Regions from separate parts of the Buttiauxella sp. S19-1 genome, predicted to be linked through region 3. Evidence: predicted binding sites of a transcription regulator. Region 3 holds the regulator's gene; each other region holds the start of a gene.
What was found. Region 3 encodes Fur, which represses iron uptake genes when iron is present. Its sites were predicted from a motif close to ATAATAATGAGAACNACTATCAA; they were not measured.
Positions count from the first base shown of each region.

Region 1: the regulator Fur is predicted to act here: its motif matches at 5,180-5,202, upstream of gpmA (2,3-diphosphoglycerate-dependent phosphoglycerate mutase).
Region 2: the regulator Fur is predicted to act here: its motif matches at 5,123-5,145, upstream of fepB (Fe2+-enterobactin ABC transporter substrate-binding protein).

Region 1 is NZ_JAHWLU010000119.1:3,638-13,848, forward strand. It holds gene modF (molybdate ABC transporter ATP-binding protein ModF) at 1-523, shown strand, start outside; gene galE (UDP-glucose 4-epimerase GalE) at 757-1,773, shown strand; gene galT (galactose-1-phosphate uridylyltransferase) at 1,783-2,829, shown strand; gene galK (galactokinase) at 2,833-3,981, shown strand; gene galM (galactose-1-epimerase) at 3,975-5,015, shown strand; gene gpmA (2,3-diphosphoglycerate-dependent phosphoglycerate mutase) at 5,225-5,977, shown strand; gene aroG (3-deoxy-7-phosphoheptulonate synthase AroG) at 6,041-7,093, opposite strand; gene MES37_RS20110 (YbgS-like family protein) at 7,414-7,791, shown strand; gene zitB (CDF family zinc transporter ZitB) at 7,915-8,847, shown strand; gene pnuC (nicotinamide riboside transporter PnuC) at 8,848-9,564, opposite strand; gene nadA (quinolinate synthase NadA) at 9,589-10,211, opposite strand, start outside.
Region 2 is NZ_JAHWLU010000017.1:19,937-30,147, forward strand. It holds gene cstA (pyruvate/proton symporter CstA) at 1-23, opposite strand, end outside; gene entH (proofreading thioesterase EntH) at 259-675, opposite strand; gene dhbA (2,3-dihydro-2,3-dihydroxybenzoate dehydrogenase) at 676-1,428, opposite strand; gene MES37_RS06415 (isochorismatase) at 1,425-2,285, opposite strand; gene MES37_RS06420 ((2,3-dihydroxybenzoyl)adenylate synthase) at 2,300-3,916, opposite strand; gene entC (isochorismate synthase EntC) at 3,917-5,098, opposite strand; gene fepB (Fe2+-enterobactin ABC transporter substrate-binding protein) at 5,315-6,259, shown strand; gene entS (enterobactin transporter EntS) at 6,310-7,542, opposite strand; gene fepD (Fe(3+)-siderophore ABC transporter permease) at 7,684-8,673, shown strand; gene fepG (iron-enterobactin ABC transporter permease) at 8,670-9,662, shown strand; gene fepC (iron-enterobactin ABC transporter ATP-binding protein) at 9,659-10,211, shown strand, end outside.
Region 3 is NZ_JAHWLU010000032.1:4,430-14,640, reverse strand. It holds gene chiP (chitoporin ChiP) at 1-579, shown strand, start outside; gene chiQ (ChiQ/YbfN family lipoprotein) at 627-956, shown strand; gene fur (ferric iron uptake transcriptional regulator) at 1,046-1,498, opposite strand; gene fldA (flavodoxin FldA) at 1,785-2,315, opposite strand; gene ybfE (LexA regulated protein) at 2,468-2,749, opposite strand; gene ybfF (esterase) at 2,885-3,661, opposite strand; gene seqA (replication initiation negative regulator SeqA) at 3,856-4,398, shown strand; gene pgm (phosphoglucomutase (alpha-D-glucose-1,6-bisphosphate-dependent)) at 4,424-6,067, shown strand; gene kdpE (two-component system response regulator KdpE) at 6,118-6,795, opposite strand; gene kdpD (two-component system sensor histidine kinase KdpD) at 6,792-9,482, opposite strand; gene kdpC (potassium-transporting ATPase subunit KdpC) at 9,585-10,160, opposite strand; gene kdpB (potassium-transporting ATPase subunit KdpB) at 10,173-10,211, opposite strand, start outside.

The DNA.
Region 1 (10,211 bases), on a different contig from region 3:
GTTTGGCCGCCGTCGTGGCAGCGGTGAAACCATCTGGGACATCAAAAAGCATATCGGGTATGTCAGCAGCAATCTGCATCTTGATTACCGTGTTAGTACCACGGTGCGCAATGTGGTGCTTTCCGGCTATTTTGATTCGATTGGCATTTACCAGGCTGTTTCTGACCGCCAGCAAAAACTGGCTCGCCAATGGCTGAACATGCTCGGTATGGACAACGCCATTGCCGACGCACCGTTCCATAGCCTTTCCTGGGGCCAACAGCGCCTTGCACTGATCGCTCGGGCGTTAGTGAAACACCCGACGCTTTTAATCCTCGACGAACCTCTGCAAGGGCTGGATCCGCTGAATCGCCAGCTAGTACGCCGTTTCATTGATATTCTGATTGGTGAAGGGAAAACCCAGTTGCTGTTTGTCTCTCACCACGCCGAAGACGCGCCAGAGTGCATCACTAAACGGCTCACTTTTGTGGCTGATGGCGAGGCATATCGCTATCAAATTGACGATTTAGCACCAGCTCAATAACACTGTTGGAAGTCGCTTCCGCTACTCATTTTTTATCAATCGGATTAGCGTAGCGACTTTCAGATAACCCGCAGCACCCTCGCTATGACCATTTGATTTATAATCATTTTTTCAGCTAATGATTGTCGATGAAACATTAGTGTAAGCGATTCCACTAATTTAGCACATGTCACACTTTTGACATCTCTGTTATGCTATGTTTATTACATACCATACGCGTAATGGAGCGAAAAATGAGAGTATTGGTAACAGGTGGTAGCGGTTACATTGGCAGTCATACCTGTGTACAACTGCTACAAAATGGCCACGACGTAGTCATTCTGGATAATCTGTGCAACAGCAAACGCAGCGTTCTGCCAGTGATTGAACGCCTCAGCGGTAAACACCCTATGTTCATTGATGGTGATATTCGCGATGAAGCGCTACTGGCAGAAATTTTCCACGATCACCAGATTGATGCCGTGATCCATTTTGCTGGCCTGAAAGCGGTCGGCGAATCGGTTAACAAACCGCTGGAATACTACGACAACAACGTGACCGGCACGTTACGCCTGATTTCAGCGATGCGCGCCGCCAATGTCACCAATTTCATCTTCAGTTCTTCCGCGACAGTTTATGGCGACCAGCCGCAAATCCCTTACGTTGAAAGCTTCCCAACCGGCACGCCTGCCAGCCCATATGGCCGCAGCAAGTTAATGGTTGAACAGATTCTGGCTGACTTACAAAAGGCCCAGCCGAACTGGAGCGTGGCGCTATTGCGTTACTTCAACCCGGTCGGTGCGCATCCATCTGGTGATATGGGTGAAGACCCGCAAGGTATCCCAAACAATCTGATGCCATACATCGCACAGGTTGCGGTAGGACGCCGTGATTCACTGGCGGTCTTCGGGAATGATTATCCAACCGAAGACGGCACTGGCGTTCGCGACTACATTCACGTTATGGATCTCGCTGAAGGCCACGTTGCCGCCATGCAAACGCTGCAAGGCAAGCCTGGCGTGCATATCTATAACCTCGGCGCAGGCATTGGTAGCAGCGTGTTGGATGTGATCAATGCTTTCAGCACCGCTTGCGGAAAACCGGTGAATTATCACTTCGCCCCGCGTCGAGATGGCGATCTCCCAGCTTACTGGGCAGATGCCACCAAAGCCGATCAACAACTTAACTGGCGTGTCAGCCGTACTCTGCAAGAAATGGCAGATGATACCTGGCGCTGGCAGTCTCGCCACCCTCAAGGTTATCCAGACTAAGGAAATGTGATGGAGCAGTTTAACCCGGTGGATCATCCACATCGCCGTTTTAACCCACTGACAGGACAATGGATTCTGGTGTCCCCGCACCGCGCTAAGCGCCCGTGGCAAGGGGCGCAGGAAACTCCGTCCAATGAAACTTTACCGGCCCACGATCCGGATTGCTTCTTGTGCCCAGGCAACACACGCGTTACTGGTGACAAAAATCCGCAATATACCGGCACTTTTGTTTTTACTAATGATTTTGCCGCGTTGATGACGGATACCCCAGATGCACCAGCGAGCAGCGACCCACTTTTACGTTGTGAAAGCGCTCGCGGCACCAGCCGGGTTATCTGTTTCTCACCAGATCACAGTAAAACCCTGCCACAGCTTTCCGTAAATGCGCTGGAAGAAGTGGTGAAAACCTGGCAAGAACAGACTGCGGATTTAGGTAAAACTTACCCGTGGGTGCAGGTTTTTGAGAATAAAGGCGCTGCGATGGGCTGCTCCAACCCGCATCCGCACGGCCAGGTTTGGGCGAACAGTTTCCTGCCTAATGAAGTGGCGCGTGAAGATGTATTGCAGCGCGAATACTTTGCAGAAAATGGCTCGCCAATGCTGGTCGATTACGCACAACGCGAGCTTAAAGATGGCAGCCGCACAGTCGTCGAAACTGAACACTGGATTGCAGTAGTGCCTTACTGGGCCGCCTGGCCGTTTGAAACGCTACTGCTGCCGAAAACTCATGTACTGCGTATCACTGACCTGACGGCTGAACAGAGCAGTGATTTAGCACTCGCGCTGAAAAAACTGACCAGCCGTTACGACAACCTTTTCCAGTGCTCATTCCCTTATTCTATGGGCTGGCATGGCGCACCGTTTAATGACGAGGAAAATGGTCACTGGCAGTTGCATGCTCACTTCTATCCACCACTATTGCGTAGCGCAACCGTGCGTAAATTTATGGTCGGCTATGAAATGCTGGCTGAAACCCAACGTGATTTAACCGCAGAGCAAGCCGCAGAACGCTTGCGTGCCGTTTCCGATATTCACTTTCGCCAATCCGGAGAATAAAAAATGAGTCTGAAAGATAACACCCAACACCTCTTCGCCGAACACTTTGGTTATCCGGCGACCCATACTATTCAGGCTCCTGGCCGCGTTAACCTGATTGGCGAGCACACCGATTACAACGACGGTTTTGTGCTTCCTTGTGCTATCGATTACCAGACGGTCATTAGCTGCGCAAAACGTGATGACCGCATGGTACGCGTGATCGCCGCGGATTATGACAATCAAAGCGACGAGTTTTCACTCGACAGACCGATTCTGAGCCACGACACGCAGCAATGGTCCAACTATGTTCGCGGTGTGGTTAAGCATCTGCAAAAGCGTGATAAAAACTTTGCCGGCGCCGATTTAGTGATCAGCGGCAACGTGCCACAAGGTGCGGGCTTGAGTTCATCGGCATCGCTGGAAGTCGCAGTGGGTACCGTGTTCCAGAAGCTTTATCATCTGGCGCTGGACGGCTCGCAAATTGCCTTAAATGGCCAGGAAGCAGAAAACCAGTTCGTCGGCTGTAACTGCGGCATTATGGATCAGCTGATTTCTGCGTTAGGTAAAAAAGATCATGCGTTGCTGATTGATTGCCGCACGCTGGGTACCAAAGCGGTTTCGATGCCAAAAGGCGTGGCCGTTGTCATCATCAACAGTAACTTCAAACGCACGCTGGTGGGCAGCGAATACAATACCCGCCGCCAGCAATGCGAAACCGGCGCGCGCTTCTTTACGCAGAAAGCGCTGCGTGATGTTGAGTTGTCAAAATTCAACGCTGTGGCACATGAACTTGATCCGGTTGTCGCTAAGCGTGTGCGCCATGTCCTCACCGAAAATATTCGTACCGTAGAAGCTGCCGATGCGCTGGCAAAAGGCGATTTGCAACGTATGGGCGAACTGATGGCTGAGTCTCATGCGTCAATGCGCGATGATTTCGAAATCACCGTGCCACAAATCGATACGTTAGTTGAAATCGTGAAAGCCACAATTGGCGATAAAGGCGGCGTGCGTATGACAGGTGGCGGCTTCGGTGGTTGTATCGTTGCATTGATCCCGGAAGATTTGGTTCCTGCAGTACAACAAGCGGTCGCCAAACAGTACGAAGCCAAAACCGGCATAAAAGAAACCTTTTATGTCTGCAAACCTTCGGAGGGCGCGGGCCAATGCTAAAAGAAACACCACAGCTTGCACCGGATGGGCAACCGTTCCGCATCTCCACCCTGCGCAACAGCGCGGGGTTAGTTGTCTCAGTCATGGACTGGGGCGCTACCCTGTTGTCGTGTCGTGTGCCGATGAAAGACGGAAGCGTACGCGAAACGCTGCTTGGCTGCGAAACACCGGAAGATTATCTGAATCAGTCAGCTTATCTGGGAGCAACTGTCGGGCGCTACGCAAACCGGATTGCCAACAGCCAGTTTGAGCGCGATGGCGTCACCATCAACGTGACAGCAAACCAGGGCGCACATCAGCTACATGGCGGGCCAGATGGCTTCGACAAACGTCGCTGGCGTATTGTGCGCCAGAACGAACATGAAGTGCTGTACACCCTCGATTCACAAGATGGCGATCAAGGCTTCCCTGGCGAATTACGTGCAACCGCGCGTTATGCTCTCACCGAAGATAACTGCATTACTGTTGAGTTCCGCGCCAAAACCAGCAAAGCATGCCCGGTGAACCTGACCAATCACGCCTACTTTAATCTCGACGGTAAGCAGAACGATATTCGTCAACATCGCCTGCAACTGCTGGCCGATAGCTACTTGCCAGTCGATAGCAACGGTATTCCACAGGCCGGGCTTAAAGATGTGGCAGGTACCAGCTTTGATTTCCGCACAGTGAAAACCATCGCTGATGATTTCCTGTCTGATAACGACCAGGTGCTGGTTAAAGGCTACGATCATGCGTTCTTGTTACAAGCACAGGGCGATGCCAGCCTGCCAGCAGCACACCTTTGGTCGAGCGACAATCAACTGCAAATGACGGTCTACACCACCGCACCGGCATTGCAGTTTTACAGCGGGAATTATCTGGACGGTACACCGGCAAGGGAACAAGGAACGTACAATGCGTACCAGGGCCTGGCGCTGGAAAGCGAATTCCTGCCAGACAGCCCTAATCATCCGGAATGGCCACAACCTGATTGCTGGTTACAGCCACATGAAGAGTACTTAAGCATTACGGAATACGAGTTCATTCCACTCTAAGTGCCTTGCCCTCCTCCACGGAGGGCAATTCTTCTGCGAATCGCTGGATTTCCCGCCGTTTAGCGACAAAAATATAACAACCATTCACATCCAACTTACACTCCACACTCTTTTTCGCTATGTTAAACGTTTAGCATTGCCGCTCGCCCCTTTGCGGCAATATAATGATAATCGTTATCATTAATCACAGGCTCATTAAGGAGTAAACTATGGCTGTTACTAAGCTGGTTCTGGTTCGTCACGGTGAAAGCCAGTGGAACAACGAAAACCGCTTCACCGGTTGGTATGACGTTGATCTGTCTGAGAAAGGTCAAACTGAAGCGAAAGCAGCAGGTAAGTTGCTGAAAGACGAAGGCTACTCTTTCGACTTTGCTTACACTTCTGTGCTGAAACGTGCCATCCATACTCTGTGGAACATCCTCGATGAACTGGACCAGGCCTGGTTGCCAGTTGAAAAATCCTGGAAGCTGAATGAGCGTCATTACGGGGCGCTGCAGGGTCTGAACAAAGCAGAAACCGCAGAAAAATACGGCGATGAGCAAGTTAAACAATGGCGTCGTGGCTTTGCGATAACACCTCCAGAATTGACGCGTGATGACGAACGCTTCCCAGGCCATGACCCACGTTATGCAAGCCTGACCGATAAAGAGCTGCCGGTAACTGAAAGCCTGGCGTTAACTATCGAGCGCGTAATCCCTTACTGGAATGAAACCATTCTGCCACGCATGAAAAGCGGCGAGCGCGTGATTGTTGCCGCACACGGTAACTCCCTGCGTGCCTTGGTTAAATTCCTTGATAACCTGGGCGAAGACGAAATTCTTGAGCTGAATATCCCAACTGGCGTACCGTTGGTGTATGAGTTTGACGAGAACTTCAAACCGCTGAAGCGCTACTATCTGGGCAATGCTGATGAAATCGCAGCAAAAGCCGCAGCGGTAGCAAACCAGGGTAAAGCGAAGTAATTCGTTAGATGTGAAAAAGGCGTGGTGAAAACCACGCCTTTTTTATTGTTACTGCGTAAAGACTTAGCCGCGACGCGTTTTCACTGCATCAGCCAACTGGCGCAACACAACTTCAGTATCTTCCCAGCCGATACAAGCATCGGTCACGCTCTTGCCGTAAACCAACGGTTCACCGCTTTCCAGGTTCTGATTGCCTTCAATAAGGTGACTTTCAATCATCACACCGGTGATGGCTTTATCGCCACCAGCGATTTGCTGGCAAACATCGGCGCCAACTTCCATTTGTTTCTTAAACTGCTTGCTGCTGTTGGCATGACTGAAATCGATCATCACCTGTGCAGGCAGGCCTGCCTTCACTAAATCCGCTTTAACCTGAGCGACGTGCTCCGCGCTGTAGTTTGGCTCTTTACCGCCGCGCAGAATGATATGGCAGTCACCATTTCCGCTGGTCGTCACAATGGCAGAATGACCCCATTTCGTCACAGACAGGAAGCTGTGTGGCGCGCCAGCGGCATTAATAGCATCAATCGCCACTTTCATCGTGCCGTCGGTACCATTTTTGAAGCCGACTGGACATGACAGACCCGACGCCAGTTCACGGTGAACCTGAGATTCTGTGGTTCGTGCGCCAATAGCCCCCCAGCTCATCAAGTCCGCCAGATACTGCGGAGTAATCATATCCAAGAACTCACCCGCTGCTGGCAAGCCGGAGTCATTGATATCTAACAACAGCTTACGAGCAATGCGCAGGCCATCGTTGATTTGGAAACTGTTATCCATTTGCGGATCGTTGATGAGGCCTTTCCAGCCCACCGTCGTGCGTGGTTTTTCGAAGTAAACACGCATAACGATTTCCAGCTCACCTTGCAGTTCTTCACGCAATGTCAGTAAACGCGCGCCATACTCTTTCGCCGCTTTGATATCGTGAATGGAGCAAGGGCCGATGACAACCAGCAGACGATCATCATTTCCTTTAAGGATTTTATGAATCGCTTTGCGCGCGCCAGATACCGTTGCAGCTGCTTTTTCAGTGGCAGGGAATTTTTCGAGCAGCGCTACTGGAGGCAAAAGTTCGTTGATTTCTTTGATGCGTAAGTCGTCGTTCTGATAATTCATGATATTTCCGGAAATGGCCTTTAGATTTAGCTTAGTTGCAATCCCTTCAATCTATCGCTTCAAGCCTGAAGTGTAAACGGGCTTTTACACTTCAGGCAGAATATTCCTGAAAACGACCTAAAAGCGGTCAATAAATGGTAAAAGCTCGGTATGACGCTACAATTTTTAATTGTTAACACCAAAAAGTATCATTTTGGCAAAATTGTATTCTGATTAGATTATTAAAGTTGGCAGGTATCACCGATAGAAATAATTTAATCCGAATAGGACCTGTGCACTGTTGGAAGAAGTTATCCAGCAATAACGACCATAACAGGAGCATCATGATGAATAAATTAACCACTCTTTTCCTGACAGCAACCCTCACTCTTGCCAGCGGCGCAGCTTTGGCTGCCGACACCAGCGGCATGAATAACGGCCAGGCTAATGCTGGCGCTGAAGCAGGCCAGGTTGCACCTGGCGCGAATCAGAACATAGCCCCGAAAGGCGTTGATAACAGCAATATCAACAATAGCGGCACCATGCTCCATCCAAATGGCTCAACCAGTAATAGCGGTTTGACCAGTGATGGAATGAGCAAGGATGAAATTCATAAAAATTCGATGTGTAAAGACGGTAAATGCCCGGATACCAACCAAAAGGTTGAAACCGGCAGCGGCAATGATGTGAACAGCAAAGTGGACGGGACTTCACAGTAAAATCAGCCAGCTGAAAAAACCAGGGGAGCTTAGGCTCTCCTTTTTTATAGGTTTTATTCAATAAGTTGATCAGCTTTAGTGGTTATAATTAGCGCATTGTTGCTTTTCAAATACTGAGAAATCATGGCGCATACACATCAACATTCTTCGGGTGATTCCAACTCCAAACGTCTGTTCTGGGCATTTTCCATCACGGCGCTATTTATGGTGGCGGAAGTCATCGGTGGGGTGATATCAGGGTCACTTGCCTTACTTGCTGATGCAGGGCATATGCTGACTGATGCGGCAGCGCTGCTGGTCGCGCTAATGGCGGTGAAATTTGCCCGTCGTCCGCCGAATGCCCGTCATACCTTCGGTTGGCTGAGGCTGACCACGCTTGCTGCATTTGTGAATGCGATTGCCTTAGTGGTGATAACGATCTTGATCGTCTGGGAGGCGATAGAGCGTTTTTATCAGCCGCAGCCGATTGCCGGCTGGACCATGCTGATCATCGCTTTTGCCGGGTTACTGGCGAATCTATTTTCGTTCTGGATTTTGCATCGCGGAAATGAAGAAAAAAATATCAACGTGCGTGCTGCTGCTCTGCACGTTATGGGAGATTTGTTAGGTTCGGTGGGAGCTATCGCTGCGGCGCTTATTATTTTGTGGACCGGCTGGACGCCAATTGACCCTATTCTCTCAATACTGGTGTCATGCCTGGTGTTGCGCAGCGCGTGGAATTTACTAAAAGAGAGCGTTAATGAGTTGCTCGAAGGCGCACCAAACGCCATTGATATCCCCGTTTTGCAGCGCAAGTTAATCAGAACGATTCCCGAAGTCCGCAACGTTCACCACGTGCATATCTGGCTGGTCGGTGAAAAACCGTTAATGACGTTGCATGTTCAGGTGGTGCCACCGCACGATCACGACGCCCTGCTGGAACGCATCCATCATTTTCTGAAAGATGAATACCAGATTGAACATGCCACGGTACAAATGGAGTATCAGGTTTGCCACGGTCAGGACTGTGATTTACATGAGCATGACCATCACGGCCATGCTCATCACCACCACTAATTAAGACAGTGCGCGTGAGCCGCGTTCACGCGCGCTGTTGATCCACATGCGGCTACCGTTGAGCGCAATAAACGTCAGGATCAAATATTCGAGTGACATCGCGTAGACGCCTTGCAAGGCGAAGATAACCACGCTGATCATGTTAATGATTACCCACAGCAGCCAGTTTTCGACGTATTTGCGGGTCATCAGAATCATCGCCACAATCGACAGTACCATCATGCAGGAGTCCCAGAATGGGAACGCATCGGGCTGAAGCTCTGGCATCGTCACATTCAGGCCCATGGCCTGCATCGCGGTAACCGCAGTTCGGGTCAGGACAGCAAAGACCGGATCGATAAATACCGTCATCAACCCAATCGCCCCCACACAAATTGCAATCCAGGCAAATGCTTTGGGCAGAGGTAACCAACGAATATGGAGAACGGTTTGATTTTCACTCGTCTGTCTCGACCAGGCATACCAACCGTAAATATTAGCCGCAAAGAAAAACAACTGTAGTAACAGGCTTGCGTAGAGTTGGATTTGGAAGAAAATAATCGCAAATAGCGTAACGTTAATTAAACCGAATGCGTAATTGCTGATTTTTTCTAAACTAGCCAACCAGATACATAGCAAACCCGCCACGGTTCCAATCGCTTCAATCCACGATAAATCATACCCACCCGTTCCGATGGGAATGTGGACCAAAATATTCTGCGTGCTTAAAAAATCCATATTCGCTCCTTGGGGTTAAATTCCTTACGCGTTACCCTTAATATTACGTCGTAATTCAGCAGCAAAATCGAGCATTCGATTTAAAGGCACCAGTGCGCCCTCACGCAACGCAGCATCAACATGAATCTCATGTTCTGCTCCACCCTGCTCCAGCCCTTCAGCGATGGCTTTAAGGCCGTTCATCGCCATCCACGGGCAATGTGCACAAGTACGACAGGTTGCGCCTTCACCTGCGGTAGGCGCTTCAAACAATTCTTTATCCGGACATGCCTGCTGCATTTTGTAGAAGATACCGCGGTCAGTGGCCACGATCAGTTGTTTATTTGGCAACGTTTGAGCGGCGGCGATGAGCTGACTGGTTGAACCGACAGCATCTGCCAAATCCACTATGGCTTGCGGCGATTCGGGGTGTACCAGAATAGCAGCATCCGGATAGAGTGCTTTCATGCGCGTTAGCGCCTGGGTTTTAAACTCGTCATGTACAATGCATGCCCCCTGCCAACACAACACGTCTGCGCCAGTTTGCTTCTGTACATAACTTCCCAGATGTTTATCCGGTGCCCAAATAATTTTCTCGCCAAGACTGTCGAGATGCTCAATTAATTCGACTGCAATACTCGATGTCACGACCCAATCAGCACGCGCTT
Region 2 (10,211 bases), on a different contig from region 3:
AGGTGTTTCCCTGGATTATTCATCTTTGTTTTCCATGTGTAGGGCCAGAGGCGAAGGTATTACCGTTTTGTTCTAGATTAAGCACATGAATTTAACAATATGAAAACAACAGAATACAGATGTTTGACCAGGTCTTTACATCAGCTTGTTAAGGAGATCACTTTGCGGGGAATTTGTTGGAGCGCCCTCACCCCGGCCCTCTCCCCGAGGAGAGGGCGAAAACAGAGCTGTCTCCTCTCCATCAGGGTTAGGTTTGTGTTAACCCAGCGTCGCCGTCGTCAAACGGCTAGTACAACAACGCTTGCCGCGCCCATCAAAAATGGCAATTTCCCACACCTGAGAAGTCTTCCCTAAATGCAGCGGTTTGCACACGCCGCGCACCGTACCTGATGCCACCGCGCGATGATGGCTGGCGTTGATTTCCGTTCCCACCACGCACTGCCCTTCACTCGTTGTCAGAAATCCGGCCATTGAACCCAGGGTTTCTGCCAGCACTACAGACGCGCCGCCATGCAGCAAACCAAACGGCTGCTGGGTGCGGTTATCGACCGGCATTTGCGCTTCCAGGCTTTCCTCGTCCATGTACGTATAAACGATACCGAGATGCTCAACCATTGTGCCGACGCTGGTTTTGTTTAACGCCTCAAGAGTGAGCTCTCGTTTCCAGATACTCATTCAGGCTCCAAGCGTTGCGCCGCCATCAATCACAATATCCTGCAAAGTGATGTGGCTTGCGTGAGTGGAAGCGAGGAACAAAATCGTGCTGGCGATCTCCTGCGGGCGGGCGATTTTGCCCAGCGGAATGCCCAGTTTGAACTGTTCCGGGAAGCCCTGAATACGCTGCTGTTCGGCGTCTGGCGTTTTCCACAACGTGCGTTGCATATCGGTGTCCGTCGACCCCGGCGACACCACATTGCAGCGCACGCCAAACGGTGCCAGTTCCAGGCCAACGGTTAACGCCAGGCTTTTGAGCGCCGCTTTCGACGCGCCATAGGCCGACATTCCGGTGCGCGGCGTGTGCGCGGCATCGGATGCAACGGTGACAATCGCCCCGCTACGCTGCTCACGCATACGTGGCATCACGGCGCGGAACATATTGAACGCGCCGCCGACGTTGACCGCAAACGTGTCCTGCCAATCTTGCAACGCTAACGCATCCGTAGCACCCATGCGCAAAATTCCCGCCGCATTCACCAGCACATCCAGTTGCTGCTCGTCGCTCAATAAACGCTGCGTAACGGCACCGACCTGCTCGGCATCCGCCACGTTTAACACTTGGGTGGCAAACGGATAAATCTCCAATGGGAACGCCAGATCAAAGCCGATAACCGTCGCACCAGCTTCGCTAAACGCCCGCGCGGTGTGGTCACCGATACCCTTGCCTGCACCCGTTACCCAGACGGTTTTGCCGCTAAAATCGATGTTCATGCCGCCACTTCCCGAGACAGTAGTACCCACCAGGCGTCGATGCTCGGGTTTTTCGCCAGCATCACGAAATCGATGTCAGCGTGAATTTTGCGCCAGCGTGCCGCCAGCGCCATCATGCGCACCGAATCGAGGCCGTAATCAATCAGGTTTTCGTCATCTTCCGGGATGTCGGATTCATCCAGCAACGGCAGGACGATTTCACGTAGTTGCTGTTTGTTTTGCGGCGCACATTCGGGCAGCAAATCGCGGGTCATCACCACGCGCCCGGAACGGCCTGCGGTGTATTTCAGCGCCATGATGTGTTCTTCGCGGCTGAAATCAGCCAGCGCATCAGCGACCATAAACGGTTTGATGTCACGCATAAACGCATCAGTTGCCGTGGTCATGCAGCCAATGTGCGCGTAAACACCGCAAATAATCAGCTGGTTACGGCCGGTTTCTTTTAACGCCTGTTCCAGCGGCGAGCGGATAAACGCGCTGTAACGCCATTTGGTCAGCACAGTGTCGTGTTCGTCTGGCGCAAGTTCTGCCACCACTTTCTGGCGCTCAGGGTGTTTATTTAAGCCCGGCCCCCACATGTCGTTAAGCAGTGCACGGTCTTCATCACTTTGCGCATTCGGCTGCGCGGTGTAATAGACCGGAATATTGTGGCGTTTGCAGTAAGCGCGCAGCGCGGCAATATTGGCAATAACCTGCTGGATCATTGGGCAATCATCGCCCCAGAAATCGATGAAATATTCCTGCATATCGTGAATCAGCAGTGCCGCACGCTCGGGTTCAAACGCCCAGTTCACTTTGTTTTCCGGGATGTCGGCAGCCGTCGGTAAGCTGTACGCGTTCAATTTTGGAATAGCCATAAATTCTCCGTCAGTCAGGAAACCAGTTGCCTGTCAGCAATCAACTGGCGCAAACGTTTTTTGTCCACTTTACCCACCGCGGTCAGCGGCAGGTTTTCAACAATTTCAATGCGATCCGGCAGCTTGAAGTCGGCAATGCCCAACTCACGCAAATAACGGCGAATTTCTACCGCTCGGAACAGGCGACTGCCGACGATAAACGCGCAGCTTTTCTCGCCCAATAAACTGTCTTCCATCGAAACCAGTGCGGCATGGACGATCTCTTCATGGCGCAGCAGCAGGTTTTCGATCTCCTCGGCGGCGATCTTCTCGCCACCGCGATTGATCTGATCTTTCTCGCGCCCCTGCACGGTGATGTAGCCATCTTCAGCAATCGAAATCAGGTCGCCGGAGCAGTAAAAACCGTTGGCATCAAAGGCGCTGGCGTTGTGTTCCGGGCTGCGGTAATAGCCCCGGAAGGTGTACGGCCCGCGCGTCATCAGGCGACCCACTTCGCCATGCGGTAATGGGTTGCCATTTTCATCGGCCACCCACACTTCGTCGTCCGGGCACATCGGCTTACCCTGGGTTTTGAAGATATGTTCATCTGAATCATCAAGGCGCGTGTAGTTCACCAGCCCTTCGGCCATGCCGAAAACCTGCTGTAACTGGCAGCCAATTTCAGCGGGAATGCGGGCGGCAAGCGCTTCGCTTAAACGCGCACCGCCGACCTGCAACAGCTTTAGCGACTCAAGCGATTTATTGCTGCCCCATTCGCCAATGGCTTGTAACCACAGACTGACCGCAGGCGGCACCAGTGCGGTGACGTTGATTTGATGGCGTTCAATCAGCGGGAAACAGAGCGTGGCGCTCGGGTCGTTTGCCAGCACCACACGCCCGCCGCCGTAAAACACGCCCAGCGAACCTGGTGAACTCAGCGCGTAGTTATGCGCCGCCGGAATGGCGCACAGGAAGCGCGTACGGGTATCAAAACGGCAGATTTCGACGCTGCGGCGAATGCTGTAGTAGTAATCGTTATGGGTGCGCGGGATCAGTTTCGGCGTGCCGGTGCTGCCGCCGGAAAGCTGGAAAAATGCCACTTCGTCCGCCGCCGATGGCGAAGCGACAAAGTTGTCTTCCGCTTCGTTGATGAAGGCACTTAGCGAACGTTCGCGGTCGCTTTCATTGAGCAAAACGGCCATGCGTAGCGACGGGTTTTGCTGGCACAGCGCATCAAGGAAATCATCATGAGCGAACAAATTGTGTTTGCGGTCGGCAATCAGCACCACCGGCTCAATTTGCTGCGCGTAGGCTTCCATTTCAGTGCGTTGGTGGCTAAACAGCGCGTTAACCGGTGCTACACCAATTTTCAGCAGCGCGAATAGCGTGATGTACAGTTCCGACACATTACCGAGCTGCACCAGCGCAGTTTCGCCGTTGTTCAGGCCACGGCGTTTAAGGGCTGAAGCCAGGCGCGTCGCCGCTTGTTCTAATTCGCGATAGCTGAAATGGCGTTCGCCATCAACCAGCGCAATTGCGTCATTGTGCGCGTGGCGGTTGAGAATGTCGGTCAGCGGCAAATCCGCCCAGTAACCTTTTTCGCGGTAGCGGGCCGCCAAATCGTCCGGCCAGCGCGTGAATTGAATCGCCATTTAGTTGAGTCCAAATACGTGGAGCATGGTGGAAAGTTTGACGCCAGTTTCGCGCCACTCCGATTCCGGCGACGAAGCAGGCACGATGCCCGCCCCGGCGAACAGGCGCACCTGGTTTGCAGCGACACGGGCGCAGCGGATTGTCACCACCCATTCACCGTTGCCTTCGGCGTCACACCAGCCGACGATGCCGCCGAACAGTTCGCGGTCAAATGGCTCAAGTTCTGCAATCAATTTGCGCGCCACATCGTGTGGGAAGCCACTCAACGCAGGCGTCGGGTGCAGCAGGCAGGCGAGGGATAACGCATTGTCCTGCGGGTCTTTTACCTGGCCGTAAATCGGCGTGGCGAGGTGCCATAAGGTCGGCGTGGTAATCAGTTCTGGCGTGTCAGAGAGCGTCAAAGTCTGGCTGTGCGGCTGCAAAACATCGCGCATCGCTTGCGTCACCAGACCGTGTTCGTGGCGGTCTTTCTTCGAGTGCAGTAACTGCGTGCCAATTTCGCTATCACGCGGGATATTTTCCCGGTCGCGCCGTGCCGATCCCGCCAGCGGCAGCGAGCTGAAATTCTTGCCGGATTTACGTAACAGCAATTCCGGGCTGGCACCCACTAGCGAGCTGCCATCCGGCAACGGGACGTGGAAGTTGTAGCTGGTGGGGTTTTGGCTAATCAGGCGATTGAGCAGCCCATCGAGATCAATTGGCATTTGGGTTTCGATATCAATCAGGCGCGAGAGCACCACTTTGTCGATATCCGGCTGCGCCGTTGCGGCGGCGGCATGAGCCACCATTTCCATAAATTTGTCTTGTTCCGGAATCGCTTTACGCGCGGCAATGTTGAGCGGTTTCGCCACAGCCGTTTGGCGGGAGTCATCCTGGCGTTGGGCGCGTGAAAACGGCTGCCAGCTTTCAGGGATAAACAGCGCTGAAGGTTGCCGGGGATCAAACGGAATGGCACCGACGACAACCGGCTTCTCGATACCATGTTTTTTGGCATTTTCGAACGCTTCACGCAACGAAGTTTGCAGGTGACCATGGGAATTTGCGCCATCAATCGCCGGGCAATCCAGGCGAGCAAAGCAGCCGCTTGTTGAAAAACTGCGATATGGCGACATAAAGAAAAAACTATCTGCACAAGGTGTTAGCCGTTTTTCTTGTCGTTCCTCAGCCAGTAACGTTTCCATGAACTCTCCGTAAAAACATGACAAAAGATAGTAATAATGATTATCATTTGCTTTTCTGGGTCGTAACCTAAAGAGAAAAGACAGCACTGTCAATAGTTGCTCAGTCTTGTCGGATGGCGCTAATGCTTATCCGATCTACGCGAAACGGTTTTGTAGGGTGGATAAGCGCCAGCGCCATCCACCGCCATCAGGCAAATTTCAACAGGATGTCATTGAGTGAAAATCAGATTCTCCGCATTCATCTTTCTATGCTTAAGCAGCCTCGCCCACGCCGCCGACTGGCCGCGAACGATCACCGACAGCCATGGCACACATACGCTGACACAAGCACCGCTGCGCATTGTTTCCACCAGCGTCACGCTAACCGGCTCGCTGCTGGCAATTGATGCCCCCGTGGTGGCAAGCGGTGCCACCACACCTGGCAATCGAATGGGAGATGCGCAAGGTTTCCTGCGCCAGTGGGGTGATATCGCAAAAGCGCGCAACGTGCAGCGTTTATATATCGGTGAGGCCAGCGCCGAAGCCGTGGCTGCGCAAATGCCAGATTTGATTTTGATTAGTGCCACCGGAGGCGATTCCGCCCTCGCCCTTTATGACCAGCTTTCCACTATCGCCCCGACGTTAGTTATCAATTACGACGACAAAAGCTGGCAGCAATTGCTGACGCAACTCGGCGAGATTACCGGGCATGAAACCCAGGCGGCGGCACGCATTGCCAGTTTTGATAAGCAGCTCAACGAGGCAAAACAGCGTATGACGCTGCCGCCACAGCCGGTCACCGCGCTGGTTTACACCCCTGCATCACGTTCGGCAAACCTGTGGACGGCAGAATCCGCGCAGGGGAAATTGTTCCAGCAGTTAGGTTTTACTTTGTCGTCTTTGCCTGCGGCGGTGAATGCCAGCAAGAGCATGGGAAAACGTCACGACATCGTGCAATTGGGTGGCGAGAATCTTGCTGCGGGTTTGAATGGTGAGAGTTTGTTCCTGTTCGCCAGCGATGAGAAAGATGCCACGGCGCTGGAAACCAACCCGTTGCTTTCGCACCTGAGCGCCGTGCAGAAAAAACAGGTTTATGCGCTGGGCACCGAAACATTCCGTCTGGATTATTACAGTGCCACGCAGGTTCTGGAGCGGATGAGTCAGTTGTTTGGTAGCAAGTGATTTTTTGTAATGTGGTGGATGACGCTTGCGCTTATCCACCCTACGAAAACCTACGCCGGAACGCTCTGCTGATAACCACGCAGCTGCACCAACACCATCGCCAATACTATGCCGCACAGTGTTAATGCCAGGCCGCTCGCACTCGCCGCAGCGACCGGCGTCATCGCTACCGTCAGGCCGCCTAAAATGGCGGCACCAATCGCATCGCCAGTGACGTTTTGCGCCGTCCACAAACCGTTAATACGGCCTAGCATACCGTCCGGTGTTAGCGTCTGAATTAAGGTGTATTGCAGCAAAGAGCTGATCGCACTGAGATAACCAAATAGCGCCAGACACGCCAGCCCAAGCCCCCAAACCGGCATCAGGCTGAAAACGCCAATTGAGATAAACGAAACAATTCCCGTCGCCAGCATAATACGGCCTGGGCGTGCGTGATGAGCAATATGCCCGCTGGTCAACGCGCCAATGGCAGCACCCAACGGAACGGCAGCGTACATCAGGCCGATTTGCGCCGCGCTCATTTGCCAGTGTCCGGCGAGTGCGGGATAAAGAACGCGCACCGCGCTCGCCATCGTCAGCAACGCGCCAACTAACGCAATGCCGCCAATAATCGGGTTACCGACCAAAAAACGGAACCCATTGAGCAGCGAAAGCAGCGGGTTTTCACGCACCTGCGGCGGTGGCGGCAGCTTCGGTAAACTCAACAGCGGCAGTAAAGTGACGAAAGTGCCGACAGACGCCAGCGCGTAGTTCCACACCACGCCGCCGGAGGCCAACAACAGCCCGCCGAGCATCGGTGAAATCACTGAGCCGAGGCGCACCGTCAGCATGGTAATCGCACTCGCCTGCATTAAGTTTTCACGCCCGACTAACGCGGGTGTGGCGGCTAACAACGCGGTCACGCCAAGTGCGCCAAAGAAACCATCCCATACGCCAAGCAGATAAATCGCCGCCAGCGACGGTTCCGGCAAGGCGGCGTTAATCGTCAGGCCAATAAAGCCAACGCCACAGGTAGATCGCGCCAGCAAAATCAAACGGCGGCGTTCGTGCCGGTCGGCCAGCACACCGCCCATCATCAGGCCGATAAACATCGCGCTGCCGGTTAACGTCACTGCCAGCCCAACTTGCAAGGAAGAACCGGTCAGCGTCTGGATTTGTACCGGCACGGCAACGCCCAGTAACCCAAGCGAGACAATCGAGATAAAACGGGCAAGGAAGACGGCGCGAAAAGCAGGATGAGTTTTGAGCAAACTGAGGTTGAGCAACAAAGAATTGCGGTTCATTACATGGCCTTAAAACGAATTTTTCTTTCCAGATGCGAGGCGGCTCATGCTAGCATAAACAAATAAGAGTGATAATGATAATAACTATCATTTAATTTTACATTGTTTTTGTAAGGCTACGAAGTGAAGGATATACAACGTATGTCACGCTGGTTCATCCTGCTGAGTTTGTTGTTTTTACTGCTTTTAATGGCAGCGCTCAGTCTGCTGTTAGGTGCCAAATCACTCCCCGCAGAAGTTGTTATGGATGCGCTCAGCGGCCAGTGCCAAAGTGCGGATTGCACCATCGTGCTTGATGCACGCCTCCCGCGCACGCTAGCGGGTATTCTTGCCGGAGGCGCACTTGGCCTTGCCGGTGCGTTGATGCAAACCCTGACACGCAATCCGCTTGCTGACCCCGGACTGCTTGGTGTTAATGCCGGAGCGAGTTTTGCCATTGTGCTGGGTGCCGCCGTGTGGAGCCTTTCGTCGCCGATAGCGCTGCTCGGGCTGGCGTTTGCTGGTGCATTATCTGCCGCTTTAGTGGTGGCGTTTACCGGAAGCCAGGGCGGTGGGCAGCTCAGCCCGGTGCGTTTGACGCTGGCAGGCGTGGCGCTCGGCGCGGTGCTTGAAGGCTTGAGCAACGGTATCGCGCTGTTAAATCCAGTGGTCTATGACCAGTTACGTTTCTGGCAGGCCGGAACGCTGGATATTCGCACCCTCACCACTTTGAAAATTATCGTGCTGCCGGTACTGACGGGCTGTGCGATTGCGCTGCTGATCAGCCGTTCGCTTAACAGCCTGAGCATGGGCACCGACACCGCAACCGCACTCGGCAGTAAAGTGGCGCGCACCCAATTGCTGGGTTTAGTGGCAATAACGTTATTGTGTGGCAGCGCCACCGCCGCCGTGGGGCCGATTGCCTTTATCGGCCTGATGATGCCGCATCTGGCGCGTTGGCTGGTGGGGGCCGACCACCGCTGGTCGCTTCCCGTCACCTTGATTGCCACCCCTGCCCTGTTGCTGTTCGCCGATATTATTGGCCGCATGCTGGTGCCTGGCGAGCTGCGCGTTTCAGTGGTGAGCGCGTTTATTGGCGCGCCGATGCTCATTTACCTGGTGCGCCGTAGCCGCAAAGGAGCCAGGCAATGAACCGCGCCTCCCCACGCCTGTTTATCAGTTGCTGGTGCTTGCTGTTGCTCGGTATCTCGCTCGGATTATGGAGCCTGGGCAGCGGCGTGTTGCCGCTCTCGGTCAGCCAGGTGATTGACGCTCTGCTTGGTACCGCACCACGAAATATCTCACTGGTGGTCGTCGAATGGCGTTTGCCACGCGTTGTCATGGCGCTGCTGATTGGCGCGGCGCTGGGCGTGAGCGGGGCCATTTTCCAGTCGCTAATGCGCAACCCGCTCGGCAGCCCGGATGTGATGGGTTTTAACACCGGAGCCTGGAGCGGAGTATTAGTGGCGATGGTGCTGTTTGGTCAACATCAAACGGCGATTGCCGGTGCAGCCATGGCAGGCGGCATCATCACCACGCTGGTGGTGTGGTTGCTGGCCTGGCGTAACGGTATCGAAACTTTCCGCTTAATCATTATTGGAATCGGCGTGCGCGCCATGCTGGTGGCGTTTAACACCTGGCTGTTACTGCACGCCTCGCTGGAAACCGCTCTCTCCGCCGGGTTGTGGAATGCAGGCTCGCTCAACGGTTTGACGTGGGCGAAAATTTCCCCTGCCGCCCCGTTGATGTTGCTAGCGCTAATTGCGGGCGCATTACTGGTTCGCCGTATGCGGCTGCTGGAAATGGGCGATGACAGCGCCTGCGCATTGGGTGTTTCCGTTGAGCGCTCGCGCCTGATGTTGATGTTAACCGGCGTGATTCTGACTGCCGCCGCAACCGCACTTGCCGGGCCGATTTCGTTTATCGCCCTCGTCGCCCCGCACATTGCCCACCGCCTGAGCGGCAGCTCGCGCTGGGGTTTGCTGCAATCCGCCTTATGCGGTGCAACGTTGCTGCTGGCCGCCGACCTTTGCGCCCAGCAACTGTTCATGCCGTATCAGTTACCGGTCGGCGTGGTGACGGTCAGCCTTGGCGGTATCTATTTAATTGCGTTGTTGATTCAGGAGTCCCGTAAGAAATGAGTCAGATTTCCTCCCCCTCACGCCTGCATGGCGAAAAACTGACGCTGGGATATGGCAATCATGTGGTGGCAGATGGCCTGACCGTCGCCATTCCTGACGGGAAATTTACCGCGATTATCGGCCCCAACGGCTGCGGGAAATCCACGCTGCTGCGCACGCTAAGCCGCCTGATGAAACCGATGCACGGCGAGGTGTGGTTAGACGGTAATGAAATCCATCGCTTCGCCACTAAAGAAGTGGCGCGGCGCATCGGGTTGCTGGCGCAAAACTCCAGCGCACCAGGCGATATTAGCGTGGCTGAACTGGTAGCGCGTGGGCGTTATCCGCATCAGCCGATGTTTACCCGCTGGCGCGAAGAAGACCGCCAGGCGGTGGCGCGGGCAATGCAGGCGACCAACATTGAAGATTTAGCCGAGCAGCCAGTGGATACGCTATCGGGCGGCCAGCGCCAGCGCGCATGGATTGCGATGGTTCTGGCGCAGGAAACCTCCATTCTGCTGCTGGATGAACCGACCACCTGGCTGGATATCAGCCATCAAATTGATTTAC
Region 3 (10,211 bases):
CGTGACAAAGTCTCTGATGGCAGCGTTAACGATCTGTATGACGGCACCGCATGGTTGCAGGCTCTGACATTCGGCTACAAAGTGGGCCAGGTTGACCTGCGCCTCGAAGGTACCATGGTCAAGGCTGATGGCCAGCAGGGCTACTTCCTGCAACGTATGACCCCAACTTACGCATCGTCAAACGGTCGTCTGGATATCTGGTGGGATAACCGTTCTGACTTCAACGCCAATGGTGAAAAAGCCATCTTCGCGGGTGCCATGTATGACCTGAGCAATTGGGATCTGGCTGGTTGGGCTGTAGGTGCTTCGTATGTTTACGCATGGGATGCAAAACCAAGCTCTAAACCAACCACTGACGGTTACTACGATGCTGACAATCGCCTGAAAGAATCGGCGTACAGCCTTGATGCGTTGTACACCATTCAGGATGGGCGCGCGAAAGGCACTCTGTTCAAACTGCACTTCACTCAATACGACAACCACTCCGACATCCCAAGCTGGGGCGGTGGTTACGGCAACATCTTCCAGGATGAGCGTGACGTGAAATTCATCGTCATCGCACCGTTCACCATCTTCTGATTCGATACCGGGCGTGAAAGCGCCCGGTTTTATAAAGGATATCGAGCATGAAAAAAATCATTTTGGTTACGGTCATGGCTTTAGGTTTGAGCGCCTGCGCACAACCCTCTAAAACGGCACCGGAAGATACAAAACTGAAACAAGCCTATAGCGCCTGTATCAATACCGCAGAAGGGAATCCTGATAAAATTCAGGCCTGTCAGAGCGTGTTAAACGTGCTGGGTCAGGAAAAGGAACACCAGGAATTTGCGAAGAAAGAAACGGTGCGCACCCTGGATTATCAAAACTGTATTCAGGCCACTCGTACTGGTAACGACCAGGCGGTAAAAGCCAAGTGCGATAAAATCTGGCAAGAGATTCGTGCGAACAACAAGTAATCTGTGAATTCCTGCAATAAAAAAACCGGTGAGCTTCCTCACCGGTTTTTTTATACCTGACATCTGGTTCAGAATGTCAGATATGCGGATTACTTTTCGCTGATTTCGTGTGCATTCTCGTCGGTACGGCAATCACCTTCAGCGCAGTGACCGTAAAGGTACAGGCTGTGGTTGGTCAGACGGATGCCATGGCGTGATGCGATTTCACGCTGACGAGATTCAATTGAATCATCACTGAACTCAATAACTTTGCCGCAGTCCAGGCAAATCAGGTGGTCGTGGTGATGTTGTTGAGTTAACTCGAATACGGATTTGCCGCCTTCGAAGTTGTGACGAGTGACAATGCCTGCATCATCAAACTGGTTTAGTACACGATAAACTGTGGCGAGACCAATTTCTTCGCCCATATCAATCAGACGTTTGTATAAGTCTTCCGCACTGACATGATGGTTCACCGGACCCTGTAGCACTTCAAGGATTTTTAATCGCGGAAGCGTGACTTTCAGGCCGGCCTTCTTCAATGCGGTATTATTGTCAGTCATGCGGAAATTGTCCTGTTGCTTAACGGATCGCTCGGACTCAGGGTGAGCGTTAAGATGAATGCGTCTCATTATAGAACTGCAGATTCTAAATGGAAACCGCAAGTATTATTCATAATCAAGCTAAAAAATGGCGGCTGAGTCGCGATTTAATTGCCTTGTTAGCTATTTAGCCAGGGGGTCATTGTACAGGGACAAACCGAAAAGTTAAAAATTTGTAGCGATTATTTTAATCGGAATAATCTATCAATGTGACGCAACCCGTTTAAAAGCTGCGTCACATCCAGAATCAGGCGTTGATGATATCTGCCAGGTTCAGCTCGTCAGAAACTTGTTTGACCCATTTCTGAACGCGTTCAGCAGTCAGTTCTGGTTGACGATCTTCATCGATAGCCAGACCGACAAAGTGATCGTCGTCTGCAAGGCCTTTAGAGGCTTCGAAATGGTAACCCGCAGTCGGCCAGTGGCCCACAATTGCAGCACCGCGTGGCTCAATGATGTCACGGATAGTGCCCAATGCGTCACAGAAGTATTCTGCATAGTCTTCCTGGTCACCACAGCCGAACAGGGCGACCAGTTTGCCATTGAAATCAACTTCTTCCAGAGTCGGGAAGAAGTCATCCCAGTCGCATTGCGCTTCACCGTAATACCACGTTGGAATGCCGAGAAGCAGAATGTCGAAGCCTTCCAGGTCTTCTTTGCTGCTCTTAGCAATGTCATGCACCTCAGCAACGTCTTTACCGAGCTGTTTTTGAATCATCTTCGCGATATTTTCGGTGTTACCAGTGTCGCTGCCGAAAAAAATGCCTACGATTGCCATGAGTAAAATAACCTCTTGATACTTAATGGTATGGTGGCTGCTAATTGGCCACAGATAGGGCAATCATAGCAGAACACATTGCGGTGCGGAAACTGCTATCAGCCTGTTGTGCACAGACTGCAACATCGTATTCCGGGCATATAGCCTTTCAACTAACTGAGATGCTGCTTCAGTTGCGCGAGCAGAATCTCTTCAATCAACTCACTACGACTGATATTGCGCGCTTCAGCCAGATGATTTAGTGCATCTACTGCATCGTTATTGAGCTTCAGTTCCACTCGCTTCAGGCCGCGTACTTTATCGCGCTTGAGCTGGTTGCGTTTGTTGATACGCAGTTGCTCATCACGCGTCAGCGGATTAGTTTTTGGCCGCCCGGGGCGACGCTCGTCCGCGAACAGATCTAATGTAGTACGGTCCGTTTGTTCTTTTGCCATGATTAGACTACTGACAGGGAATTCAGGTGGCACGGAGCGGGGTGCTCTGGCGCATTTTAGCGCGCAATCATACATCAGCATGGCTTGCGCGCCAACGCGTTAGCTGCATCTAACAGCTAGTCGGTTTGTTTTTAATCAGTTTGCTGTACTTGCGTCGATAAAACGGTGGATTGCGCGCAAAACAGCATCAGGTTTTTCGGCGTGAACCCAGTGTCCGGCACCGGCAACCACATGAGCGCGCGCCTGAGGGAATTGCGCAAGCAGCGTTTCGCGGTGTGATTCGTCAACATAAGGCGATGCACCACCACGGATAAACAGTGCCGGTTCATTCCAGGTTGGGATAGCTTGCCAGCCGACAATATTCTCGTACTGTTCCCACAATACCGGAACATTAAACTTCCACTCGCCGTCAGCAAATGACTTCAGCAAGAATTGAATCACACCTTCTTCGTTCAGATGCTCACGCATCACCATAGCGGCTTGTTGACGTGTTTTCGCTCCACTACTACTGACTGCATTAATAGCCGCGAAAATTTCATCGTGACGGCGTACCTGATAATCCACCGGTGCAATGTCAATCAGCACCAGTTTATCAATGCGCTCAGCTGCAATAGCTGTCAGAGCCATCGCAACTTTACCGCCCATGGAATGGCCGATAATGATTGCTTTTTCAAAGCCATATTCTTCGAGCGTTTCAACCACATCCTGCGCCATCGCGGCATAGTTCATTTCAGAGCTACGGGGCGATAAACCATGGTTGCGCAGATCGATTTGCAGCAACGTATGATTTTGCCCGAGGTCGCGGGCCAACACGCCCAGGTTATCAAGGCTACCAAAAAGGCCGTGGATTAGGACGATGGGGGAATTACTAGTCGATTGTTGCGCAGTTTGCAGGCGAGCATTCAATTTCATGGCAAAGTTCTTTTTTTTTACTTCGTGAGGTTAGGGTATCATAACGGCATCCTGCCGCAGTGCCGCAAATTTCCAGTTTAGTCTGACTTTGTGGTGTGACATAAGTTTGGCGCTACCCGAGGTTGGGATTTGTGCGAATATGTACATATAATCCCAACAACTTGAATTCAGAAAAGATACCGCACCGGATTAAGATGAAAACAATTGAAGTTGATGACGAGCTCTATCGCTATATTGCCAGCCACACGCAGCACATTGGTGAAAGCGCGTCCGATATTTTACGGCGCATGTTGAAATTTACCGCCGGTCAATCTCCTGCTACACCAGTAACTACCGGCCAGACGGCAGCAGCTGCTGCTCCGGAAGCCAAACCCGTAAACAAAGCTCGCGATCGCGTACGTGCGGTTCGTGAATTACTGTTGTCAGATGAATATGCCGAGCAAAAGAAAGCCGTCAATCGTTTCATGATGGTGCTTTCTACTCTGTATACCCTCGACGCACATGCTTTTGGTGAAGCGACCGAGTCGCTGCATGGCCGGACGCGCGTCTATTTTGCAGGTAACGAGCAAACGCTGCTGCAAAATGGCAACCAGACCAAACCAAAGCATGTTCCGGGCACGCCATACTGGGTTATCACTAACACCAATACGGGTCGTAAATGCAGCATGATTGAACACATCATGCAATCAATGCAGTTCCCTGCGGAATTGATTGAAAAGGTTTGCGGCACAATCTAACACCTCGCGTCAGAAGGAAAGGCCAATGGCTAACCACCCTCGTGCAGGACAACCGGCACAACAGAGCGATTTGATTAACGTAGCCCAACTGACGGCCCAGTATTACGTGCTGAAGCCTGAAGTGGGGAATAGCGAACACGCGGTGAAATTCGGTACCTCCGGCCATCGTGGTAGTGCGGCACGTCATAGTTTCAACGAACCTCACATTCTGGCGATTGCTCAGGCGATTGCTGAAGATCGTGCAAAAAATGGCATTACCGGGCCGTGCTACGTGGGTAAAGATACCCACGCGCTATCTGAACCTGCGTTTATTTCCGTGCTGGAAGTGCTGGCTGCAAACGGTGTGGATGTCATTGTGCAGCAGGCAAACGGCTACACGCCAACGCCTGCCATTTCACATGCCATTCTGACGCATAACAAAAACGCTGGTGCGCAGGCTGACGGCATCGTCATTACGCCTTCGCACAACCCACCGGAAGACGGTGGTATCAAATACAATCCGCCTAATGGTGGCCCGGCTGATACCAACGTCACCAAGGTGGTTGAAGATCGTGCCAACGCGCTTTTGGCGGCGGATCTGAAAGATGTAAAACGCATCTCTCTGGAGAGAGCCTGGGCAAGCGGTCACGTACAAGAACAAGATCTGGTGCAGCCGTTTATCGAAGGGCTGGTGGATATCGTTGATATGGCCGCCATCCAGAAATCGGGTCTGAAACTGGGCGTTGATCCGCTCGGTGGATCCGGTATCGAATACTGGCAGCGCATCGCCAAACACTACAACCTGGATCTGACGATTGTTAACGATCACGTCGATCAAACCTTCCGCTTTATGCACCTCGATAAAGACGGCGCTATCCGTATGGATTGCTCGTCCGAGTGTGCGATGGAAGGTTTGCTGGCGTTGCGTGACAAATTCGATCTGGCCTTCGCCAATGACCCGGATTACGACCGCCACGGTATCGTCACGCCAGCAGGGCTGATGAACCCAAACCATTATCTGGCGGTTGCGATTAACTACCTGTTCCAGCATCGCCCGCAGTGGGGTAAAGATGTGGCCGTCGGTAAAACTCTGGTGTCATCCGCGATGATTGACCGCGTGGTTAACGACCTGGGCCGTAAACTGGTTGAAGTGCCAGTGGGTTTCAAATGGTTTGTTGATGGCCTGTTCGACGGCAGCTTTGGTTTTGGTGGCGAAGAGAGTGCCGGGGCATCGTTCCTGCGCTTTGATGGCACACCGTGGTCTACCGACAAAGACGGCATCATCATGTGTCTGCTGGCGGCAGAAATAACCGCCGTCACCGGTAAGAACCCGCAACAGCATTATGACGAACTGGCTGCCCGTTTCGGCGCGCCAAGCTACAACCGTCTGCAAGCCTCCGCGACAACTGCGCAGAAAGCGGCATTATCCAAACTTTCTCCGGAAATGGTCAGCGCCAGCACCCTGGCAGGTGACCCGATCACCGCACGTTTAACGGCGGCCCCTGGCAACGGCGCTTCTATCGGCGGCCTGAAAGTGATGACCGACAACGGCTGGTTTGCGGCACGCCCTTCGGGTACTGAAGATGCGTACAAAATTTACTGTGAAAGTTTCTTAGGTGCAGAACACCGTCTGCAAATTGAGAAAGAAGCGGTAGAGATTGTCAGCGAAGTGCTGAAAAACGCGAAGTAAGATGTTGAATTGGAAAAGGCGCCGCAAGGCGCCTTTTTTGTCTGCCGGAACTACAGCATAAACCGATAGCCAATCCCGGTTTCGGTCAGCAAATGCGCCGGACGCGCGGGATCGCTTTCCAGCTTCTGGCGCAAATGTCCCATATAAATCCGCAAATAATGGCTATGCTCCACGGCATTCGGCCCCCAAACCTGATTGAGCAACTGGCGCTGAGTCAGCACCTTACCGTGGTTATTGAGCAGCGTGGCGAGCAAACGAAACTCAATCGGTGTGAGATGGATTTCAGCGCCATCCCGCGTAATACGGCGGGTAGCAAGGTCCACACTAATGCCTGAAAACTGATAAACCGGATCGGGCTGTGCCACACTGGCATGGCGGCGCAATACTACTCGCAAACGTGCTTGCAGCTCGCCAATACCAAACGGTTTGCTGAGATAATCATCCGCGCCCGCGTCTAGCGCATCTATTTTCACTTGTTCATCGCTGCGAGCAGACAGCACTACAATCGGCGTCTGGCTCCACTGGCGGAAATCGCGGATAAAATCCAGACCGTCGCCATCGGGTAAACCGAGATCAAGAATCACTAAATCAGGCTTGCGCGTGGCGGCTTCCAGCAAACCACGCTGCAATGTTTCGGCTTCATGAACGCGTAGCGATTCTGCTTCCAGCGCGGTGCGCAGAAAACGGCGGATCTCTTTTTCGTCTTCAATAATCAGAACTGATATCACAAAGCCTCGTTCATCTCAGCCAGTTCAGGCGGTGGGGGAAGCGGTAAAATAACATGAAAACTCGCCCCTCCCTCCGGGCGATTTTCGGCATAAATTTTTCCATCGTGCACTTCAACAATCGCCTGGCAAATCGCTAGCCCTAAACCGACACCGGGGATGGCGGACTCTTTGTTACCACGGGAAAACTTATCAAAGATTAGCTGTTCTTTGCCAGCAGGGATACCTGGACCGCTGTCCCAGACCTCAAGATCCAGTTGGGAAGCCTCGGCCTGAGCGCGAATACCTATATTGGCGTGGTACCCGGCGTACTTCACCGCGTTCTCCAGCAGATTTATCAGCACGCGTTCAAACAGCGGGCCATCAACATGGATAAGCATTAACGGGTCAGGTAACGAAAGCAGAATATGCCGACCGCCTAAACTCAGTTCCAGCATCTTCAACGCGCTACCGACCACTTCCTCAAGCGTTAACCACTCTTTGCGCAGATTAAATCCGCCAGACTGAATGCGCGCCATATCCAATAAATTGTTCACCAGACGCGTGGTATTCAGCACATGCTGGCGAATGTCGTTGGCTTGCGGGGCGTGTTTCGAGCCTTCAGAGGCCAAATCCAGCGTCAGTATTTCTGCCTGGCCGAACAGCACCGTCAACGGAGTACGCAAATCGTGAGACAACGCAGCCAGCAACGAATTACGCACTTGCTCGCGTTCGCTGGAAATCCTGGCTTGCTCTTCACTGGCGGTCAGCAATAAGCGATCCAGTGCCGTGGCCGCCAGTAACGTGAACGTTTCCAGCAGGCGTTGTTGTTCCGGGATCATCAACTGACGCAAATTACTCGGCTCGACAATCAATAACCCGAGGGTTCTTTCCGACGTTTTCAGCGGCAAAATTTGATACGGCACACCCGGTAACGTATCGGTACCAGCGCCGGCAGGCTGGCCTTTATCAAAACTCCAGCGAGCGATGGCTTCATCCCAGTTGTGCGGTTCACCCTTTGCATTGGCTCGTTCCAGCACACCATTTTCATTGGGGAGTAATAACTGGGCGCGGGCATGAAAACTGTTATTGATAAACAGTTCGCTGGTGGCGGCAATATCCTGTGGCGTGCGCTCGGCGGCGAGGGCCTTCGACATCTCATACAGGTAGCGTGTGCGTTGTTCGCGATAACGGGCAATCCGCGCCTGATAGCGCACCCCAGCGGTGAGATTGCCGATAACCAGACCAACGGTGAGCATCACCGCGAAGGTTAACAAGTATTGAATATCGGAAACTGCCAGCGTGCCGTGCGGCGCAATAAAGAATAAATCGAAACTCAGTACACTTATCACTGTCGCCAGCACTGAAGGCCAGCGCCCGTAAAACAGCGCCACAACGACCACGCCTAGCAGATACAGCATCACCAGGTTGGCGGCATCAAAACCCATCAACCATTGATTGGCGATAAAGGTAGTGATGGCGCAAAGCCCAACTGCCACGCCACAGCCTCGCAACTGCATACGCCATTTTTCGCTAAAGTTGCGCATATCTTGCGTGGTAGGAGAGGCGACAAAAGGTTTGTTATCCAGCGCGACAATCACTAAATCGAGGTCGGGTGCGCGTCGAGCGAGTTTATCGGCGAAAGATTCACGGCTCCACCAACGGCGGGTCTTGCGTCGGCCAATAATTATTTTCCCGAGATTATGCTCCCGGGCGTAACGCAAAATAGCTTTGTCTTCGGCGGGATCGGCAAGCGTGGTGGTGGTTTCCGCACCCAGTTCTTGCGCTAAGCGTAATGAAGCCAAAATAGCGCGTCGTTGATGTTCAGGTAAACGGTGAAGCTGTGGCGTCTCGACATAAACCGCATGCCAAATGCTGCCTAATTTCGCCGCCAGTCTTGCCGCGGTGCGCACCAGTTTTTCATTACCGGAACTGTGCCCGATACACAGCAAAATCGCATCGCGCGTGTGCCAGACTTTTTCTTCGCCTTGATTATCCCGCCAGGCGCGCATTTGGTCGTCAACGCGATCGGCGGTGCGGCGTAACGCCAGTTCGCGCAGGGCAATCAAATTCCCCTTACGGAAAAAGTGTTCGATGGCGCGTTCAGCCTGGCCGGAGATGTATACCTTGCCTTCATGCAGACGCTGGCGTAAATCGTCAGGCGGTAAATCGACCAGCACGATTTCATCGGCGGCATCAAAGATAGGGTCGGGTACCGTTTCGCGCACCTGGATTCCGGTCACTCCGCCGACGATGTCGTTCAGGCTTTCTAAATGCTGCACGTTGACGGTAGTAAAAACGTCGATCCCGGCGTCCAGTAACTCTTCTACGTCTTGCCAGCGTTTAGGGTGGCGCGAGCCGGGCGCGTTGCTGTGAGCCAGTTCGTCCATCAGAATCAACGCAGGATTACGGGCGAGTGCGGCGTCAAGGTCAAACTCCTGAACCCATCGCCCACGGTGGTGTATCCGTTTTGCTGGCAGGATATCGAGCCTGTCGAGCAAGGCGGCGGTCTCTTTACGACCGTGGGTTTCCACCACGCCAATCAGAATATCCAGTCCTTGCCCCCGCAGCCGCTGCGCTTCCTGAAGCATGGCGTAGGTTTTCCCCACGCCCGCACAAGCACCGAAGAATATTTTCAGCTTACCGCGAGGTTTGCGATTGACCTGCTCCAGTAACTTATCTGGATTAGGGCGCAGCGGTTCCTGCGTCATAACAGCTCCTTATTTTTTGGTGGATGACGCTGCGCTTATCCACCCTACAACGGCCGTAATTCGTAGGTCGGATAAGCGCCAGCGTCATCCGACAGTTTTATCTTATGGAGTTTGAAGGGCATCCAGTGCCACGTTAACCAACAACACATTCACCACCGGTTTACCGATAAAACCGACCAATGGCTGCGTGGTGTTCTCGGCAATCAAACGCTCAACTTGTTCAACCGGCAAATTGCGCGCTTTGGCGATACGCGGGATCTGCCAGGCCGCCGCCTGCGGCGAAATCTGCCCGTCCAGACCACTCGCTGAAGCCGTCACCAATTCAACCGGAACCGCTGGGTTTGCCTGCGGATTTGCCGCACGTAACGCTGCCACACGCTCGGTAACTTGCTTATCTAGCTCAGGATTACTGCCTGCCAGATTACTGCCACCAGAGGCCATTGGATTATATGGCGTTTCTGCCGTAGCAGAAGGGCGGCCTTGTAAATACTTCGCCTGGGTAAAGTTTTGCCCAATCAGGCTTGAGCCTCGCACCACTTGAGTATCAATAATCAACGACCCGTTGGCTTGCGTCGGGAACCACCATTGAGCGAGCAGCGTGGTCAGTAACGGGTAAAGTCCACCGGTAACCAGGGTCAATAAAATCAGTAATAGTATAGCGGGACGTAAGGTAGTCATTTGTTTTTCCTCTTAAACCAGGCCACAAACGGTCAGCAGCACATCGATAAT